DNA from 3 places in the Neobacillus sp. PVCKKU3 genome. Region 3 is predicted to be linked to each of the others. Evidence: riboswitches for the same ligand, from Rfam matches in the RefSeq annotation. Region 3 holds a riboswitch; each other region holds the start of a gene.

Evidence for each region. A riboswitch is a leader RNA that binds a small molecule or an ion and turns the genes downstream of it on or off. The one in region 3 is predicted to bind cyclic di-GMP.
Region 1: linked by a shared signal. The riboswitch ahead of ACNQGS_RS21860 (hypothetical protein) and the one ahead of ACNQGS_RS12175 (DMT family transporter) in region 3 are both predicted to bind cyclic di-GMP.
Region 2: linked by a shared signal. The riboswitch ahead of ACNQGS_RS03680 (PxKF domain-containing protein) and the one ahead of ACNQGS_RS12175 (DMT family transporter) in region 3 are both predicted to bind cyclic di-GMP.

What each region holds. Positions count from the first base shown of each region.
Region 1 is NZ_JBLVQN010000038.1:3,636-10,709, reverse strand. It holds gene lipP1 (LipP1 family hormone-sensitive lipase) at 503-1,444, shown strand; gene ACNQGS_RS21865 (metallophosphoesterase family protein) at 1,778-2,995, shown strand; cyclic di-GMP riboswitch class I at 3,148-3,231, shown strand; gene ACNQGS_RS21860 (hypothetical protein) at 3,261-3,476, shown strand; gene ACNQGS_RS21855 (TIGR03943 family putative permease subunit) at 3,566-4,432, opposite strand; gene ACNQGS_RS21850 (permease) at 4,446-5,339, opposite strand; gene ACNQGS_RS21845 (potassium channel family protein) at 5,541-6,218, shown strand; gene ACNQGS_RS21840 (methyltransferase domain-containing protein) at 6,388-7,074, shown strand, end outside.
Region 2 is NZ_JBLVQN010000003.1:158,161-165,234, reverse strand. It holds gene ACNQGS_RS03705 (Alp7A family actin-like protein) at 1-1,131, shown strand, start outside; gene ACNQGS_RS03700 (hypothetical protein) at 1,147-1,740, shown strand; gene ACNQGS_RS03695 (hypothetical protein) at 1,880-2,149, shown strand; gene ACNQGS_RS03690 (helix-turn-helix domain-containing protein) at 2,187-2,525, opposite strand; gene ACNQGS_RS03685 (ImmA/IrrE family metallo-endopeptidase) at 2,542-3,477, opposite strand; cyclic di-GMP riboswitch class II at 4,020-4,104, shown strand; gene ACNQGS_RS03680 (PxKF domain-containing protein) at 4,129-6,141, shown strand; gene ACNQGS_RS03675 (DUF4023 domain-containing protein) at 6,333-6,467, opposite strand; gene gdhA (NADP-specific glutamate dehydrogenase) at 6,576-7,074, opposite strand, start outside.
Region 3 is NZ_JBLVQN010000015.1:71,196-78,269, reverse strand. It holds gene ACNQGS_RS12205 (flagellar hook-basal body protein) at 1-94, opposite strand, end outside; gene ACNQGS_RS12200 (flagellar hook-basal body protein) at 446-1,297, opposite strand; gene ACNQGS_RS12195 (flagellar basal body-associated FliL family protein) at 1,323-1,727, opposite strand; gene ACNQGS_RS12190 (YaaR family protein) at 1,753-2,193, opposite strand; gene motA (flagellar motor stator protein MotA) at 2,297-3,088, shown strand; gene ACNQGS_RS12180 (OmpA family protein) at 3,164-3,889, shown strand; cyclic di-GMP riboswitch class I at 3,970-4,065, shown strand; gene ACNQGS_RS12175 (DMT family transporter) at 4,397-5,335, shown strand; gene ACNQGS_RS12170 (aminopeptidase) at 5,651-6,586, opposite strand; gene ACNQGS_RS12165 (IclR family transcriptional regulator) at 6,602-7,074, opposite strand, start outside.

The DNA.
Region 1 (7,074 bases), on a different contig from region 3:
AGGCCCTTTATTTAAAATTGATATTCGTGGAAAAAACGATGTCTCGCTCAAGAATAAGTGGGCAGACGGCGCCGAGTTGAAGACCTATCTTGGACTAGCCACTTCCGGCTTCCCGAACATGTTTATGCTGACTGGTCCGCAAAGCCCATCGGTACTAAGCAACATGATGGTTTCGATTGAGCAGCATGTGGATTGGGTTGCCGATTGCATTGATTATCTTCGTGAGCATCATTTGGAAGCATTTGAGGCCACTGAAGAGGCGGAAGCATTTTGGAGCCGGCAATGCCACGCCATTGCCGACATGTCTCTGCTAACTAAAACAGATTCCTGGTACATGGGTGCGAATATCGACGGTAAGCCCCGGGGATTCCTTGCCTTTGCGGGTGGAGTAGGGCTATATCGATTAATATGTGATGATGTTGCAGCAAGAGGCTATGAAGGGTTTACCTCTCTGCTAGCACACGATAACCAAGATGATAGCAAAATTAAGGAGGGATTTTTCATGTCAAATATTGATCCGCAGGCATGGTTTATTTTAAAACAATTAGAGTCCGCCGGTGCGCCGCCTATGGAGCAGCTTACCCCTGAACTAGCCAGGATGGGTGATTTTAGTTTATTAGCAGGTGCGCCTGAAGAGGTAGCCAAAGTAGAAAACAGGACCATTCCAGTACAGGGAGAGGAAATTCCTGTCCGCATTTACACGCCGGCGGGTGAAGGGCCATTCCCTGCATTGGTTTATTACCATGGCGGGGGCTGGGTTATCGGCAACCTGGATACTGTAGACGTGCCTTGCCGTATGTTGGCAAACAGGGCGGGTTGTGTCGTTGTTTCTGTCGATTACCGATTGGCACCTGAGCACAAATTCCCGACTGCCGCTGAGGATTCGTATGCTGCAGCTAAGTGGGTGGCGGAAAATGCTGCCGAGATTCAAGTAGACCCTGAGCGTATTGCAGTAGGAGGTGATAGTGCTGGCGGAAACCTTGCAGCAGTTGTGGCCTTAATGGCTCGTGAACAGGGAGGCCCTTCATTTGCCTATCAAATGCTTATCTATCCTGTTACCAATCACGCTTATGACACGGACTCTTATCGTGATAATGCCGAGGGTTATTTTTTAACAAAAAATACAATGGTCTGGTTCTGGAATCATTATCTTCGTAATGAAGAGGATGGCCAAAATCCGTATGCTTCGCCATTATTGGCAGAGGACTTAAGCGGACTTCCGCCAGCGCTGGTGATTACGGCAGGCTTTGACCCGTTACGCGATGAAGGGGAAGCCTATGCGGAACGGCTGAAATCAGCAGGCGTACCGGTGGAAGCGACACGCTATGACGGAATGATTCACGGTTTCTTCTGGATGCCAGGGGTGTTAGCGGAGGCGCATAACGCCATCAACCAGGCAGCCAATGCCTTGAAGGATGCATTTAATGCTATAAAAACTAGATAGATATATTGCAGATTTTTAGGAGGCTAAATCAAAACAGGAAGGATATATTTAACCATTGTAAAATTGACCTTAAAATAATCAACTGAAAACAGGGTGGTCCTACCAGTGGCTACTCTGTTTTTCTATTAGCACCTAAATTTTGGTGTGATTTTTTACGATTCTTTTTAATGTATTTTTCATAATCATTAGATGGATTATCTTTGTCTAGAATTCTTTACCAATTTATAATCAACAATTTACATAACCTATACAGAGAATTAAAATCTCCTTGCTATGTTATTAATAGATATATTTTTTAAACTGTGAACTTAAAAAACTAGAGGAGGTTTTGTTATGAGTAATCTGGATTCACAAAAAGAAATGGACAGAAGGAAATTTATCAAAATCGGAGGTATAGGTACACTTGCATTAACACTCGGAGCAGCTGGCCTTCCAAAAGATTTGTTTACTGGGACAGCTTATGCTGAATTAAATGATGATATGAAGCTTCAATTTAATCCAGACGGCAAATTCAAGATTGTTCAGTTTAATGATACACAGGATGATGAAAATATTGACCGCCGTACCATACAACTGATGGAAAAGGTCCTTGATACAGAGAAACCGGATTTTGTAGTCCTTAACGGAGACAACATCACTGGGGGCTGTGACACTCCTAGCGAAATGAAACAAGCCATCAACAATGTGGCCCAGCCGATGGAGCAAAGAGGGATTAAGTGGGCCATTACATACGGAAATCATGATGAGGATTCCACTCCAAAAAGCGGCCTAAATGAGGAAGATATGCTGGGCATTTATATGTCTTACCGATACAATATGAACACACCTGGGGTAAAAGACGTTACAGGTACGGGTAACATGAATCTTCTTATCAAAAATTCAAAAGGGACAGATGCAGCGTTCAACCTCTGGCTGCTTGACAGTGGAAGATATGCCCCTCAAACGATTGCGGGTCAAGATTTTCAAGGATACCCAACCTGGGACTGGCTCCGTATGAACCAAGTCAGCTGGTATTATGAGACGTCAAAAAAACTGGAACAGCAATGGGGTCATAAAGTTCCATCGCTAGTATTTATTCATATACCGCTTTGGGAGCACAGATTTATGTGGTTTGGAAGTGTTGACGGAAGAACGGATGCCCATCACGCAAAGGCCTTGATTAAACACAATATTGTGGGTGAAAGAAATGAAGAGGAATGCCCGGGTCCAATCAACAGCGGAATGTTTTCAGCAATGCTAGAAAGAGGGGATGTCAAAGGGGTCTTCTGTGGACACGACCATGTCAATACTTATATGGGTAATTATTATGGAATCTTGCTTGGCTATTCAGGCAGCACAGGTTTTGGCGCATACGGCCTACCAGGGGCTGACCGAAATAGATTGCGCGGTGCCCGAGTTTTCAATTTAGATGAAAACACGAAGGACGTTCTTGTGGAAACTCATATGGTGTTTGCTAAAGATTATGGCATCGATTTGACTGCCAATGACCAAAGTACTGCGCCTGCACCAATAGATGAAAGCAAAAAGAAAGAAAAAGTAATCAAAAGCTAATTTTAAGATGATGCATAGGGACGGTTCTCGCGCCTCAATTTCTAGCAAAAATGAGGCATAAGAACCGTCCCCATGCATCTTCCCATGAATCTTTATAATTTTTGTTATGTAATATTTGAAAAAATTGTAATATAATATAAATAATTAGTTTATTTAGATAAAGGCAAACTTCTCGAAAGAGTGGGACGCAAAGCTACAGGTCTAAGGTTTGAAACTATGATGGCTGAGCTGCCTAAAATAGTATATATTTTAGGGGGATTTCATTTTGACTACATATGTTTATGACAACGAACTTGAAATGGATGTGGTGGAACTTAGTGATGAAAATATTATAGAGGGGTACATAACAGCTTTACTAAAAATGGCCGACAAAAATTATAAATTCTTAGAAAAAGAATTGTTGAAAAGAAGGTTATTTTTGGTTGCCTTAGAACGTTACGATACAAGAAAGGTGTTATTCCATTCTGGCTTTGCTGACTAGGGTTCATCTAAAAAAGGGCAACTCTAGAAGCCACTTGAAAAAGAAAGCTCCATGGACTTTTTAAAGTGCTTGGAGCTTTCTTTTTTATTTTAAAAACTATTCCTATAAACATAAGCATCTTTCGGCTGCTCGATGATTTTATAATCCGTTACTTTTAAAATAGGAATTTTCATTTTAAAAGGCTGATAATACATCGTGTCCATCGTTCCTGTTACTTCGTACCACTGATCATTTGGGATGTGGACATTTTCAGGGAATTGAATCATCATTCCGAACACACCAGAGTCGGCAATACAGTGAATAATCCCAAATCGGAATAAGAAGATTTGGTTGCCGTTTAACCCCGGACCGTTATATGAAAAACCCTTCATCGTCATGGTTTTCCCAACAAATTCGCCGGAAAAGTTGTAGATGACTTCCAGACCTTTTAAATAGTCCTCATCTGTTAAGGTAATATGGTCATTTCCTTTATACGATTTGAATTCCTTTTTGACTAAATCCGTAAATGCATCTTGGCCCATAAATTTACTCATGTCGGGATTTAATATTTGGTGCATGCCATAACGGTCGGCCCCGTCCTCTAACGTAGGAAAACTAAATCCTTTGGCATTAACTAATTGTGAATCTAGGGTCGCTACCGGCAAAAACACACCTGTCAAAGCGGGAAGAACAATCATCGTATACGAAACCGTTCTTTTTAGCTTTTTTCCAAAAGAAGGCTTTTTATGGTCATGTGAATGATCGTGATGGCATTCATGACATTCCAATTCTATCTCTGATTTTTTCTCTTTAAAGTACCATCTGATTCCTTCTACAATAGTTAGGAAGAATAGGGCATAAATCATACTGTAGGAAAGAAAGGAATACTTCATATTAATATACTTCGAAATGTTTCCTGATAAATGCAAATAGAAAAACAAGTTGGTAAACAATAATAAAATCACGACGCGAAACATATTCTTCCCTCCTTTACAGTAATAGTGAACCGATAAATACGAATGCTGAAATTAACGAAACAAGCAGGATAACGAATTTTGGCTTAAACGTTCCGAACATCATCAGCAGGTTCTTGATGTCAACCATTGCACCAAACACCAAGAATGTCACAATTGAACTTTGTGAAAATGTGTTTCTGAAAGACGAAGCAACAAACGCATCCGCTTCAGAACAAATTGATAAAATGAACGCCAGCGCCATCATGACAAGAACACCCGCTACTTTGGAATGTCCAAGTGCAGCCAACGTAGAAGTCGGGATAAAGGTTTGCATCGCTGAAGCGATTAACGAACCCATCACCAAGTACTTTCCGACGTGGAAAAATTCATCGATGGTATGAGTGATCACGCTGACCAATTTTTGCTTCGTATTTTGTTTCGAATGGTCATGGACATGACCATGTTCATCGGCATTCAGCCTTAACTGGTTCGTCTTGACCACGAAAGAAAGAACAATCCCGACTAAAATCGAAACCACAATGGCAAACCCGGCACGATACCAAACCATCGTCCAGCTATTGCCAAAGGCGATATACGTTGAAAAAAGAACAATCGGATTGATAATTGGTCCGGTGAGCATAAACGAAATCGCGGCGGGAAGGGCCACACCTTTTTCGACTAATCTTTTCGTAATTGGAACAATTCCACATTCACAGCCTGGAAAAATTGCGCCTACGAAACTAGCAGTTATCACTGAAAGAATCTTATTTTTCGGCATGATCCGGACAATCATATTCTCTGAAACAAACACTTCAATCAGTGCCGCAACAAACGCGCCGATCACAATAAAAGGAATTGCTTCTATTATTATACTAATAAATATCGTGTTTAATTGTAACAATTGATTCATAGGAGAACCTCCTGAAATAGAAAAGCGATAAAAAACATAGCAATTATAACAGATAGTAAGACAAATAGTGATATGTTTTATTTCCAAAAGTGGAAGTGATGCACGAGAACCGTCCCCATGCATCATTTAACCTTGTATTCTACAAAGCTTTTCCCTTAAAATTAATTAGGTAAGGGGGAATGTAGGCTGAAACGGAAGATTGGTTTTGTTTATGAATGTTTGTTAGCTGGACTTATTATTTTTTCTTTGGTTGCTGAATTGCCCGAGCGGGAAGATTATGTTTTGGGCTGGTTTGTATGGGGGCTTTTCGCTGTCGATTATGTGATACGGTTGTTGTTAAGCAAAAATAAATGGGAATTTGCTAAAAACCATCCGATTGAACTTCTTGCACTAATACCCGTCGATCAATTATTTAGAACCCTTCGTTTAATCCGCCTAATCCGCTTGGTCCGGCTCATCCTCGTCGTGAAAAGAAATAATTCGCTTCTAGATCTTTTGATTGAAAAATACCGTTTTGATAAATTATTTATAACCGTTATTGCGTTGTTATTTCTAACAGCCATCCCAATGGCCTGGATTGAACCTAACTTTGACAGTTATGGTGATGCCCTGTGGTGGACTGTTGTGACTACCACAACAGTAGGGTATGGGGATTTATACCCAGAGACAACTGTTGGACGATTAATTGCAAGTGTACTTATGTTCGTCGGAATCGGTTTAATTGGGGTTGTAACAGGAACGGTGGCCTCGCTTTTTTCAAATAAAAAAACGGATCTGCCCGACCAATTAAAATACGTAAGAGATAAAATTGACGAATATCCAACCATTAGTGAACCAGAGCTTCTCGTGATGATCGAGCAGTTGAAGGCTTATCAAAAAGAACAAAAGAAGAGCTAACGCTTTTCATGAAAAGTGCCAGGGACGATTAGTTAATCGCACCTGGCACTTTTTTTATTAAGTAAAAATTTTTTGATAAAATAACAAAAACCATTTAATATTAAACTAACTAAATTTAATACCAAGTCCTAATAATAAGTAATAATTTAGATAAACTGGAGATTATTGTATGTCAATTGAGACGAAACAAAAGAAACCAAATATTGACGACTATTTTAATTCACTCGGAATCAAAGAATGCAAAAGCAAGCTCGCCTTTTGGAAGCACGTTACTGCTGTAGATTCCGTCTTGGCAGAGGAACTGGAACCGCTTATTTCCCGCAAAAGAAAAGGGAACATTTATGATGTAAAGAATCAAACCCTGCCATTTAGTTTAGCTGCAGAATCGTGGACGATGTCCTTTCACAAATCATTGCTCACCTGGGTAAGCCAGCAAAAGCAATTAAAGCCAAAGAGAATTTTGGAAATCGGGTGTGATAATGGATTGTCGGCATGCTGGTATGCAAAGCTTTTTCCTGATGCGGAAATCGCCGGAGTCGACCAGTCGGAAAACGGAATCCATTGTGCCCGGCAGTTGGCCAAGCAGCTAGGGCTCTCAAACGTGAGTTTTTATCAAATCGGCTTTATGGAGCTCCTTGACCATTTTTCTAAGCATTCTTTTGATATGATTATTTCGGTACGCAGCTTTCATGAGATTATGGGGCCCATTTTCATTCAAAACTATTGGTCGCTGCCTGACCACCTGAAGGAAAAACCAACGTTTGGTGACAGCTGGTATTTACAAATCGTTGACTTCTTTTTAACCCCGAACGGAACCTATCTCTCTTGTGAGCGATTGGAAAACCCGGCAGATGTC
Region 2 (7,074 bases), on a different contig from region 3:
AATGACTCCATCAAGGCTATTTTTGGTGAATTAGAATATGAATTAAATATTCCTAACATTATCGCAAGAGACACCGAGGACCGCCCTGTCATCGGCATTGAAGAACTGGACAGCAAAGACCCATTGGATGGGATACATATTAAAGTGCACTCCCCTGCCCTAAAGGAAAATAATATTATCTATCGTGTCGGAAATTTGGCGACAAAAAGCAATAACACCACCGAGCTGGACCCTGGCAGCAGCAAGTCTGAGGAAGACCAGACATTAATTATGCTATTTGCGACATTGGCAATGGATGCCGTAAAAGCCGAATTCCCGCGTACGAAAAACATTATTGATGCTAATTACACATTAGGAACTGGCCTGCCGCTGAGGGAAGTAAAGGAAGGCAAGGATGCCGGTTACCGTTCAAAATTGCTTGGTAATGTCCATCAGGTCGAATTTCTTGTAACCCCAAAATACCAAGGCATTAAAGTTAATATTAGGTTCAATGAAGTAAAGGTTTATCCTGAAGGCTTTGCGGCTTATATCAACCTTGTCATGGATAATAATTTAAAAGTTATTAATAAGGACTTAATCGATAAACGCATTTTAATTCAAGACATCGGTGGCCTCTCCACGGACATCGCCGTCATTAAAAACCGCAATGTCGACGATGACAAGGCGCAAGGGTTTAATCTTGGGGTATCCGAATCGCTAGAAATGATTCGTGAGGAAATTCGTAAAAAACACGGTGTGGAGCTCGACAGCCGCCGCGATGTCGTAGAAATTATTACGAAGAAAAACGACCGTAATCACATCATGGTGAAAGGAAGCCGGACAAGTGTCCATGACATCACCGACCGCATCCTGCTAGACCTTGCGAAAAAGCAATACCGCTTGCTGCGTAATGTCTGGTCTAAGAACTCGCAGACTGAAATCTGCTACTTTGTCGGCGGCGGGTCCATCATTTTAAAGGAATATTTAAAAGCATTGAATAACGGTTTAGATGGTTTTAACATTGATTTCTTTGAGGACGAGAAGGAAAGCATTTGGATGATGTCGAATGCTTATTATAAGTTAATTACGGATTTTGTTCGTAAAACTGAGAAGCAAAGGGCTGCCCAAGATAAAGCACCAGTAAAAAGTTAATTTTAGGGTGATTCTATGAAAAAGGCATCCGAAAACGAAATCAAAAGGGGCCAGGCTTTATCCTTCCGCATCCCTTCTGATACTCCGGATCACATATTAAAACAGCTTCAAAAAATTAAGGAAACAGAACGCCGGAATTTTTCCAGCAAAATTGCTTCGTTTGTTATGGAGGGTGTCGGCCAGTCCTTTTCCCGGGAAAAGGAAACGGTCACCATCCCCCTCCCCAAGGGGCTAACGAAAGCACAGCGTGATTGGCTGAAGCACGAGCATTCCGAAGCACTGCTGGGAAGCATTCTTTATCAGTTGATTTCCGACCCGGTAAGGTCGACCGCACTGCTGGCCTCGTTGAACAGCAAGGCTGTAGATATTGATGAGGCGTTGTACCTGCAGGAGAATATGGCATTCCCTGCCCCTGAGCCACTATCTTTTTCGAAGAGCCCTTTTGAAGAAGAAATAGCTGTAGGAATTGACTTGGCTGATGATGATTTGGACGAGTTTGCTTTCGAGACCATCGACCAGGCCATGTCCCCTACTGAGGATGAAGCCGATGAGAAGGATCTTGATGCCGATGACCTGCTGGGCGGGTTTTTGGCGAGTATGAATAAATAAGGATTAGGATGAAGGCACCTTGTGATGAGGTGCCTTTTGCTATGGTTTAGTATCCTATATTACTGGTATTTTATAATTTTAGTAGGGTTATAGCTTAAAAGAATAGAAATTAAGTAGACTAGGAGGGATGAAGATTCATATGAAGGTGTGTATACAGGTAATTCTGGGGATTATTATTGGCTGGCTCCTGTTCTATGTCATGGGGCTTGAACAAGCAGAATTGTTTAAGTTCGTGTATCAATACATAAATTCGACAGTGTTTTATTTTGTTGTTTTGATGGTTGTGCCCGCTATTTGCTTTACTTTTCTTCGTAAATTTAAGGTTTTTGGGGTTGCTGTTGCAGTTACGATGGTGGGGCTGTTTGGGCTGGTTTATGTGGCGCTGAATACAGGAAGTATTGGATTTTAAAAATTTTAAAAGGGTGGTAGAAACCACCCCTTTGGGTCTAATGGAACAATTTCGAAAAAATACTTTTTAGCGAATTCCCTTTTTTAAAATAAATATCTTCCCGCACCTTTTCATTAATTGCCTGCCAAAGCATGATTTCTACGTCCGAGAGCTGCTTGGATTCCGCCTCTTTTAGGAAAGCGGCAAAATAGTCTAACGGCACTCCGTAAAATCTTGAAATATCCGCCATGATCTCAAACGAAACAGACTTACGATCCCCTTTTTCAAGCATGCTTAAATATTGAAGGGTGATTCCAGTCCCCTTTGCAACTTCTTCAAGTCGTAAATTTCTTTCTAACCTTAATCTTCTTAACTCATGCCCCAATGGAGTGGCCATAATATACCCCCTTCCCCTACTCTATTTCCGAGCTGTATTTAATCGTTATGATATAGTACCAGCTAACTGCGGCTTCAAATAATGTGATAATAAGTTCCTCTGATTTTCTTGGAATTTTAAAATACCTTTGTATTTGATAATGAAGCAGCTCGTGAAAAATAGTTTGTAATTGCTCAGGGTAATCCATTTTTTCGTCGATGATAATTATTTTTTTCTTAGGATAATAAACACCCTTTATATCTTTCAAATCCATAAAAACAATAGGGATGTCATATTTTCTCATTATCTTCTTCGTTAATAAATTGATCTGGGATTGATTAATCGAAATAAACTGCTTATGCAGGTATCCAATGATCGTATAGTAGGTTAGAAACAGAATAAGTACCAGATTAACCTCAAGCTGATTGAAGAAAGATAGTATAGGGAATATAACAGCTACTTCAAACATCATAGGTCCAAACCGGTCCAAAAATAGCTTACTAGATGCTGTCCCAGTCTCTAAATACACATAGACATATTTCAAAACTATGCTTAGAGTCAACATAAGCAGTAAAGTTAGATACCGAGCAAAATAAGTCTTGTCACTATAAACATTATAAATCTCGTTGCAGATAATGATAGTGATAATATACATGGTGAGCAAGGATATCCTGGATTGAATGCTGCCTCTTTTTTGAATGAAGCTAGCAACGAAACAATCAACAAGCAAATAAATGAAACCGTAAACAATGGAGAAACGGTCAAATATGATTAATGATAATATGACATGAAAAAAGGAATAGTCGAAACCGGAAAAAACCTTCAGATTAATTTGGTCAAACAGGACCATAATGCAAAGAAAGAAAACAATATTCCATTCCAGCTCTTCGGGGAAAACAATAAATAAATCTGTCAAAACTATGGAAGGAATCATGAAGAACAAATAGATATGATGCCGCCCGAAATGTTTCATGACGATTCTCCTATTAAGCCGTAATTTTATTCCGTTTTTTATTATGTTACTTGAGAAAATTTACAATTTAAATAATTATTTTTCTACAAAGGAATAAAATTTTGACGGATCTTGTCATTCGAAAAACATTCAATTCCACTATCGTTTAATATATTCTTAATATAGAAGGGTGTAAAATTCTAACTTTATTTTCCTCCTATCTTTTAAACGCACTAACTAAGGTTAGTGCACTTTTTTTCTGTATCCAGCATATTAATAAACCGTTTGTGCGGTTTTCTCACAAATTATTTATAAAAATATATATTCCACTATTGTTGAAGTTATTTACTTTTAATCAAACTTACTTAGTTTTGCTGATTTTGTCGAAAATCAGTTGGGTAATGTCGAAGGGAAAAAATACCTATAAACTATAGTTTAAATTATAATATTTTCATAGATATTTAGTTCTATATACTGAACGAACCCTATGAAGGTGATATCGATATAGGGGGTTAATGGGAAGAGGGTGAGCTATGGAAATTATAACTTCAGGTGATACTTTTAATTTTTTGGGAAGCGATGATATATAACCGGCAATCTGGACACTTAGGTTATATGGAGTTAGTAGTGTAACCGGCCCTCTTAATCATTATTTAAGAGGAGAGAAAAGTTATGGAGAAAATTAGCTTTATAAATGTATTAAGCAAAAAAGCCCTAAGCGCAGTTACTGCGTTGGCAATTTCAGGTCTTGTCCCAACAGGTTTTGCTTTGGCAGGTGAACTTGAGATTACTACCTCTGAATTAGTTGCATCATCCACTAATGTATCTGTTGAGCAAGGAGCAACCCAATCTTTTAATCTTATTGTAAGTTCGGATGGTAATATGACTAATGCAGACGTTAAATTACCTACAAACTTTACAATTGCTGCAAATGGGAGTATTACTACTAGCAATTTAGTTACAGTAAACCTAGCTGGCAAAGATAGTTCTAAAAATGTTCCTGCAACTATTCAAGTTGATCCTACCTTACAACCAGGAACATATTCATTTACCTTTAATAGTACTAATGTTGTCATCACTAATAACAATCAACAAGGAGCAAGCCTAGAAAATAAATTTGGTGACACCATTAAATTTGTTGTAACCAAGAAACAAGTACTAGATACAACTGCTCCAGTAGTCACTGCTACTCCTGATAGAGCTGCAAACACTAATGGCTGGTATAACCAAAATGTAACAGTTAATTTCTCCGCTGTAGATGAAGAAGGTGGATCTGGTCTTTTACCAGGCTCAGTATCTGCACCTGTTATAGTTTCTGAAGACGGAACTCATACTATCACTGGTACAGCTAGTGATATAGCTGGAAATATAGGTACTTCTGCACCAATTACAATAAATTTTGATAAAACAAAACCTATGATTTCAGGAAGCACTGACAAAGTGGCTAATTCTGATGGTTGGTATAATCAGGATGTAACAGTTAGTTTTGATGCTCAAGATGCATTATCTGGTTTAGCAAGTGTAACAGACAATAAAACTCTTGGTGAAGGTGCAGGCCAATCTGTTACTGGTACTGCGACTGATAAGGCTGGCAATAGTGAATCAGCAACGGTTTCTGGTATCAATATTGATAAAACAAAACCTACAATATCAGGTAGCCCTGACAGAGCAGCAAATTCATCTGGTTGGTATAATGGAGATGTTACAGTAAGCTTTACAGCAGACGATGCATTATCTGGTTTAGCAAGTGTAACCGGCAATAAAACTCTTGGTGAAGGCGCAGGCCAATCTGTCACTGGTACTGCGACTGATAAGGCTGGCAATAGTGAATCAGCAACGGTTTCTGGTATTAATATTGATAAAACTGCTCCAACAATTTCAGGTAGCCCTGATAGGAAAGCTAACTCAAACGGTTGGTATAATGATGACGTAGTTGTTACATTTGCTGCAAATGATAACTTATCTGGTGTAGCAAGTTTCACACAACCTGTTACCCTTAGTGAAGAAGGTTTAAACAAATCTGCTACTGGTACTGCAACAGATAAGGCAGGGAATACTAGTGCTCAAGTAACTGTATTTGGTTTAAAAATTGATAAAACAAAACCTGTCATTACTATTGGCGGCCTTACTCTTGAAAACGATGGAGTTGTATCAAACATTGGTACTTTTACGCTTAACCAACTTGCTACATGGTCTGCATCAGATGCATTATCTGGTCTTGCAACTGAAGGAAGCGGTACACTAAATACGGCAACAGCTGGTTTACACACTGTTGAGTTAACAGCAACAGACAGGGCTGGAAATATATTCAATAAGACAATCATATATAACGTTGCCTACAATTTTGGTGGGGTTCTTCAACCAATTATCAATGGTTCAAGCGTGTTCAAGGCAGGCAGCACTATCCCTGTTAAATTCCAATTGACCGATTCTCAAGGAGCATTTGTCTCAACTGCAAATGCAACCATTTCGTTTACAAAAATAACCGATGTAGCTTTAGGTACTGAATTATCGGTAGGTGTCAACAGTACACCTAATACAGGAGATGCGTTTAGATATGACCCAACATCAAATCAGTATATCTACAACTTAAGTACTAAGGGCTTATCAAATGGTTCTTACTATGTCTCTATTAATCTCCATGATGGATCTGATGTTAAAAAAGTGTATTTTAGTTTAAAATAAATAAAGGTGGCCGAGGAAATTAGTAGTCCTCGGCTATTAATATGCTCTATAGATAATGTAAGAAATACTAGCGCCTATCGATAGGTAACGCTATGATATGATACTTATGATTTATAATTAGAAAATTGGGAAAATAATTATTTTAGTGGGCAGTAAGGAGGGTTTTAAGTTAAAGTTCCTCCTTACTGCCTTTAATGTGTCTTATTCGGCAATTTCTTACTAGGCGTATCACTGCCCTGATTCTGTCTGTTTTTTAAATCCTTTGCCTGATTTTCATGTAGCTTTTCGACAAATTCATGGGTGCTGCCTTCAAGGTTTTTATCCATCATTCGAACCTCCTATTTAAATTGAACAATGGTTAATGTAACCAACCACACCCCAAAACATGCAGACACAAAAAAATCCCCTCGTCAAAAGGGGATTTTTCAAATATCTTAGATAACGCCCTGCACGATCATCGCGTCAGCGACTTTAGTGAATCCGGCAATATTGGCACCAACCACCAGATTGCCTGGGAAACCGTACTCTTCGGATGCCTTCACAGCGTTTTGATAAATGTTAATCATGATTTGATGCAGTTTAGCATCGACTTCTTCAAACGTCCAAGATAAGCGCTGGCTGTTTTGTGCCATTTCTAGTGCGGAAACTGCAACACCGCCGGCATTGGCTGCTTTTCCAGGGCCAAACAGAACATCGTTGTTTAAAAATACATCGACTGCTTCAAGAGTAGATGGCATGTTAGCGCCCTCTGCAACAGCTTTCACGCCGTTTGCCACCAGCATTCTTGCAGACTCTTCATTGATTTCATTTTGTGTTGCACAAGGAAGAGCGATATCGCATGGAATTGACCAGATGCCGGAGCAGCCTTCATAGTACTGCGCTTCCGGATGGTACTTCACATACTCGCTGATGCGCTTGCGGTCCACTTCCTTA
Region 3 (7,074 bases):
AAGGACATTTTCTTGCCTGCCACGACTCGTTTTGTCCTTCATAGCCTCGATGAAGGACATTTCCCCACTTGCCACGACTCGTTTTGTCCTTCATAAGCCCGATGAAGGACATTTCCCCACTTGCCACGACTCGTTTTGGCCTTCATAAGCCCGATGAAGGACATTTCCCCACTTGCGACGACTCGTTTTGTCCTTCATAAGCCCGATGAAGGACATTTCCCCACTTGCCACGACTCGTTTTGGCCTTCATAAGCCCGATGAAGGACATTTCCCCACTTGCCACGACTCGTTTTGGCCTTCATAAGCCCGATGAAGGACATTTCCCCACTTGCCACGACTAGTCTTGGCCTTCATAAGCCCGATGAAGGACATTTCCCCGCTTACCCCAACATGCTCTGTCCTTGATAAAAAGATCCCCGTAAAACTGGTAAGAATCCAGTGTAAATTACACTCTACCAATCGAATTCAACAGCTCCAAAGACTTATCATAAGCCTGCAAAACCTTCTGATTCGCTTCGTAAATACGGACGTTTTCCATCATGTTCGTCATTGTCATTGTCGGGTCGACATTCGATTTTTCAATCATCTTATGGCGCAGTTGCACACCGGCCGGCAATTCGGTCAATAACGGCGGCGGGTTTCCGCCTCCCTCCAGCTTGAACAGTCCGTTCCCGTCTTTAATCAGGTCGTTCGGATTTTGAATCAACACAAGTCCAATCCGATCCAGAACCGTCCTCCTAGAAAGATCATCCGGATAAAGAATAATCTCCCCGTCCGCACTAATAGAAACATCGCCGCCGGCCAATTCCGCACTCGTCCGAACCGGCTGGCCATTAGGGTTTAGCACCGCATATCCCTCCGTCGTGCGAAGCTGCCCCGCCTCGTCGATCGTGAATCTGCCGTTCCGGGTATAGCGGACTTCACCAGCACCGTTCTCCACAGCGAAAAACGCACCAGGCTTTTGCCCATTTTGCACCGTCAAAGCTCGGTCATCAATGGCCACGTCTAAAGGATTGTCTGTGCTCACAAGGTCCCCCTGCATAAAGCTCGAGATATTTTCCTGTGCATAGACCCCCTGCTGCAGCGACCCAATCAAGGAGAAGCCTTTCGGATTCGAGCCATTGCCATTCCCAGAGTCATGAATCCGCTCAAGCAAAACCCCCGGGAAAGAACGTAAGGTTGTATCCACTTTTTTATAGCCAGGCGTTTCAATATTGGCTAAATTATTCGTCAACGCCTCCTGCCTTCTTTGCAAGGCAATCATGCCGGACGCCGCTGTGTCGATCCCTCTAAGCATCGTTATTCTCCCTTTTTTTAAAAATTTACTGGATTAATAGTTCCGTTGTATAAACGTTCATAATTTTTCCATCAGAGAACCGCTCGTTAAGCTTGTCTTTGATTTTTCCTTCGAAGGCAGTAATATCCTTAAAATCGTCTTTATTTGATTTAGACAGAATCTTGATAATGTCGCTTTCGATGATTGGCTTTATTTTTTCTGATTGCTTCAACGTTTTCTTGGAATCCATTTCAATCGAAAACTGAACTTGAATTAAGTTTTCCGAATTGAGGTTGGTGCTGATTTGCTTCGTTTGAATGGTCTGATTAGCGAGCTGATCAAGCGTCTTATCCTGTGAGCTTACAGGGTTATTTTTTTGATATTGATAGTAAAAAAGACCGCCCGCGATGATTAACACAAGAACTACACTTAGCGTTAGGATTTTTTTCATCATTTTCATCCTTTTGGTGTCAAAATTACAGATAGAGGTCGATTAATAGGCCTTTGATTTCCCCTATCTTATCAAGCAATTGAATATTTGCATCCTCTTTTTCTAAAATTTTCTTCGACAGCTCCAACAGATTTTTATCAATCTCTTTAATAATTTTTAGCCTCCTCCCCCTATTCATTGACGTGAAAGAATCCGTTATTTCTAAAGAGAGGCCATTTTTTACAACTTCCTGCAAAAAGGATTGAATTAATTTTTTATATTTTTGAAGATCAGCAGCCGTTCGTGACTGAACCAATCGCTCCCCTTGCTTTTGAATCCCGTCTAAAAGGGAGCTTAGCTGCTCTTTTACCAAATTGGTTTTTGAATCTGTCAATATCTGTTGAAATGAGGATGATTCAGCTTGCTTCGTTTCTTTTTGAAAAAACATTTTATCGTTTGTGACACCAAATCCGTGACTGACTTTCAAGAGAAAACACCTTCCAAACGCTTAAGTTTGTGATTGTCGATATTTGTAAAACTAAATTACAATAAATTATTAATTTTAGCAATCATTAGAAAAGGAGAAATTTATGACGACATTTATCGGTTTGATTCTGGCTATCGTTTCTATCGGTGTAGGGATGGTATTAAAAGGCGCATCGTTTGAAGCGTTGGCGAACCCTGCTGCCTTTTTAATTATTTTTGGCGGAACGATCTCTGCCTTGTTTATCGCCTTTCCCATGAGTGAAATAAAAAAAATTCCGATGCTGCTGAAAATTGCTTTTGTCGAACCAAAGCAGCCCAGCCAAGATGAAGTCATCAAGATGATGGTGGAGTGGTCGATGGTGGCGAGGCGCGAAGGCGTACTTGCATTAGAGGAAATTTCCGAGTCCGTCGAGGATCCTTTTTTAAAAAATGGCCTTGAAATGATTATTGACGGCAGTGACCGGGACCAAATGGAGGAAATTTTGTTTAGCGAGCTAGAAGCAGCGGCAGACCGGCACAAGGCCGGCAGCCTCGTCTTCAGCCAGGCGGGGACGTATGCGCCGACACTAGGCGTTTTGGGTGCTGTGGTTGGTTTAATTGCGGCGCTCGGAAATCTTCAGGACATGGACAAACTCGGACACTCGATTGCCGCCGCCTTTATCGCGACCTTGTTAGGGATTTTTTCCGGATATGTCCTGTGGCATCCAATTTCCAATAAACTGAAGCGCATTGCGAAAAAAGAGCAGGACCTGAAACTGATGATGATGGAGGGACTTCTTGCCATCCAGGAAGGGTTAACACCTAAATTGATTGAACGAAAGCTGGCTGTTTATTTGCCAACAAAGGCACGTTTGAAACAGGAGGAAATGGTCGTGAAAGAGGTCGAGAGTCTGTAAGACTGTGAGTTCAAGCTGGAAAAATAGAGGCTGCGTTTTGACTAGGACATCTTGTAAGAAAGGAGGAATAGAACGGTGAGGAGGCGGAGACTGCAAGATAATGATGAGCATATGGACGAAAGCTGGTTAATTCCTTACGCGGACCTTTTGACCCTGCTGCTTGCTTTGTTTATCGTCCTGTTTGCTTCGAGCAGTATCAATTCGGAAAAGCTGCAGCAAATCATGGTTTCGATGAATTCAGCTTTGAGCGGCAAAGGAAGCAGTTTGATTTTAAAAGAAAATGCCAGCTCTCCTGTGGTGAAGCCGCTCGAAAAAACTGCCGGCAAGGTAGAGAAACAGGAAGAGAATGAAAAATTGCACAGCCTGATGGAGAATATTCAAAGCTATATAGAGGCACGCGGCTTGGAAAAGGTCATCACCGTTCAGGACGAGCCTAAGGGAATCAAGCTTTCCCTAAAGGATGTCATTTTGTTTGAGTCCGGCAGCGCCGAATTGAAGGGAAATTCCCCTGCAATTTTGGGTGACTTGCTGGATTTGATTAAAGGAGTGCAAAACCCTATCAGCATTGAGGGCCACACGGATAATGTCCCGATTACCGGGGGCAGATTCAGGTCGAACTGGGAATTGTCGTCTGCCCGTGCTTTGTCCGTTCTTTACTTTTTTGAGCAAAATGGCATCTCTTCTGATAAATTGCAATTTGCCGGCTTTGGCGAGCAAAAGCCGCTGTATCCGAATGACACAGTAGAGCACCGGCAGGCCAACCGGCGGGTAGATATCATGATTCTAAAAGTCCAAGAATAATTTTTTCCCAATATAAAAAACGGGAAAACACTTGCTGAGACAAGTTGTTCATCGTCAAAATAGTAGTAATTCCATAAATCGTACGATAAAGGCAAACCCATTGAAAAATGGCGACGCAAAGCTACAGGGGCTAAGGTCATTGGTCATTCCGATCATCATGCTAGCCAGCTTCCGAATACGGACTCCTGCGATTTATGACAATAGAAGAGGAGTGGAAATGGAATGAATACATTATTAGCTAAATTCAAAAAAGAGTGGCACTTGTTTAGGGTGAATTACCATGAGCTGTTGCTTGCAGACTGTCTTGACTATGAGTTGCAGTGCAAGCTCGAACAAAAGATTACTTACCATAAAATGAGATTAAATAGTTATTGTTGAGAATTAATTCCTCCCTTGATTGGTTTTGGACATGGAAAATAAAGGTCTACGAATTTCTAACAATATCTGCGATAATAGTAATAGATTTGTGAGAGTTCATTCAAAACACCATCAAGGAAGGAAGCAGCAATGAAACAATCTATAAGTTCAAAATCCATCAGCCTGGCGCTCACTATATCCATTATTGCCATATCGTTTTCGGCTATCTTTGTGAAATGGTCCGACGCGCCGGCTTCTATTTTAAGTATGTACCGAATGTTGTTTGCCAGTTTGTTATTGGCCCCGATGGTCTGGGTGAAGCGCAAGGAGTTTAAAAAAGTGAGTCCAAAAAATGGCGCCATGCTCTTTTTCTCCGGAGTTTTTCTGGCCCTGCATTTTGTTCTTTGGTTCGGCTCCTTAAAGTTAACCACGGTTGCAAGCTCGACCATCATTCTCGCCCTGCAGCCGATTATTTCGCTGGTAGGCGGATTTTTTCTTTTTAAAGAAAGAACGACTGCTTCCGCACTGGCTACTATGGGGATTGCAATCATCGGAGCGATGATGATTGGCTGGGGAGACTTCGGCTTAAGCGCTGATGCCATCCGTGGCGATCTTCTCTCCTTTTTCAGCGTTATCGCGGTGGTCGGTTATTTATTTATCGGGCAAACCGTCGTGAAAAATGTATCCCACTGGATATACAGCTTTAGCGTGTTCCTCTGTGCGGGGATTGTGCTTGTTGTTTATAATCTATGGGCCGGAGTGCCTTTTCTCGATTATCCGCCTAAAGAATGGGGGATTTTCCTACTGCTAGCCATCGTTCCGAGCCTTAGCCATGTGATTAATAACTGGCTATTAAACTATGTGAACGCGACAACCATTTCGATGAGTATTCTCGGCGAACCAGTCGGCAGCACGATTTTAGCTGTCATTTTACTCGGGGAGCGATTATCAGGCTGGCAAATCGCCGGCGGCCTCCTCGTCTTGCTCGGCGTCTTCTTCTTCATGAGCAAAAAACAAAAAGCCGCCCCGCCAATGCAGAAAGCAGCTGAAAACGAAAACTTCCACATAAACGAAACCCCCGGGGCCTAAGCTCACGGGGTTTTTGATGCATGAGAACCGTCCGAGACAACTGAAAAATCGACTTTTTACTAACACTTTTTTAACCGGTCATGCATGTTTTGTTAAAAATCGGTAGATATCTCTATTTTCTTCAATAATGAATAGATGCTAAATTGCATATTTTTGTCTTTAAGCATGGATAATCCCCCTCTTGGTAATGGTTTCTCGACAATTCCATTACACCCAAATGGGGGATTTTTCTTTTTATTCGTAGAAATTATTTATCCTGAAAAACTTCCAATTATTTGCAAGTGTTTTTCAGTGGTCTCGAACCGTCCCTCTGCCTCAAAATGAGACACGAGAACCGTCCCCATGCATCATTGTGACTGCGGGGTTTTTAATGACGCAGTCGATGTGTACGCCGGCTTCGTTGGTGCCGCCGAATGGTTTGTTGCTGCCGAAGGCGATGTGGACGGTTCCGAATACTTTTTCGTCTTCTAGGACGTTACCGGTCAGGCGGGCTTTTTTGTTGGTGCCGATGCCAAATTCGGCGATGATTCTGCCATTGCCGTCACCTAGGATTTCCAGCAATCGATTTCCGTCTTCACCGCTGGCATCTACCAAACGGCCTTTTTCAAGAGTCAAGGTAATAGGTTCCTTCAAGACGCCGATTCCTGCAATAGATCCGTCTACAATGATACTGCCATTAGCGGAATCTTCAAGAGGGGCGATATAGCTTTCACCAGAAGGCAGGTTGCCGGATTCTCCTTTCTCACGAAACACGCCTGTGCTCGGAATCCCCCGTCTTCCTTTAATAGAGAAGGTCAATTTTGTATGGTCCTTTTCAATCGTAACAGCTTCGCCCTTATCTAAAAGTTCGCAATAATAGGCGGTTAGCTCCTCAACTTCCGCATAATCGGCCGTAATGGCTCCTTCCTGCAGCATGTCCATGGTGACGCCAGGCATGGTTGCCACCCGCGCTCCTTGTGCAGAGGCTTCTTTTCTAGCACGAGTATGTGTCAGCGAATGGTGGGTGATACAAAGAACCACCTCAGCCGCCTTCATCGCTTCCGCAACCGCCCGCGGTGGTTCTTCGCCGGACTTGGTCCGAGTTTTCATCTTCATAACCTGAGTTTCATTCCCTAATACAATCCCCGCTTGATAAAAAATATCAGCGATTTCGTGGGATTCTTGGTCCGTCACGACCAAAATATGCTCGTTTTCTTTCACGTTTAAATTATGGATAAGGATTGATGTCGCCACCCCAATTAATGCTTGCATGCCATTCCCTCCAAGCTAGACTCTCAATTTCAATTGATATCTTTTAATAACCCCCTCGATCTCATCCCTTGCTGCCATCAAAAGAGGAAGGTATTCCTGTATTTTTTCTTCGGCCATTCGAAAAATAGGACCGGATACAGTAACTGAACCGACAATCTCCTCGCCATCAAACAGCGGAACGGCAATCGCTCTGACCTCCGCCGTGTATTCTCCCTGGCTATGGCCCCAACCCTTCTCTCTGATGCTTTCTAGCTCTCTTCGAAGTTCATCGGGGTCTGTCATCGTTGTCCTCGTATATTTTACCAGCCCATTTTCGATAATGGACTCAACATATTCATCCGGTAAATAGGCCAAAATTGTTCGATAGGAAGCGCCGACATATAAAGGGGCCCTGCTCCCTGCTGAAACGGAGAACTTCACTTTATTTTCTGGTTCCACAACATCAAGCGTAACCGCCTCATGTCCATCCAAGACTGTTAGAAAAATAG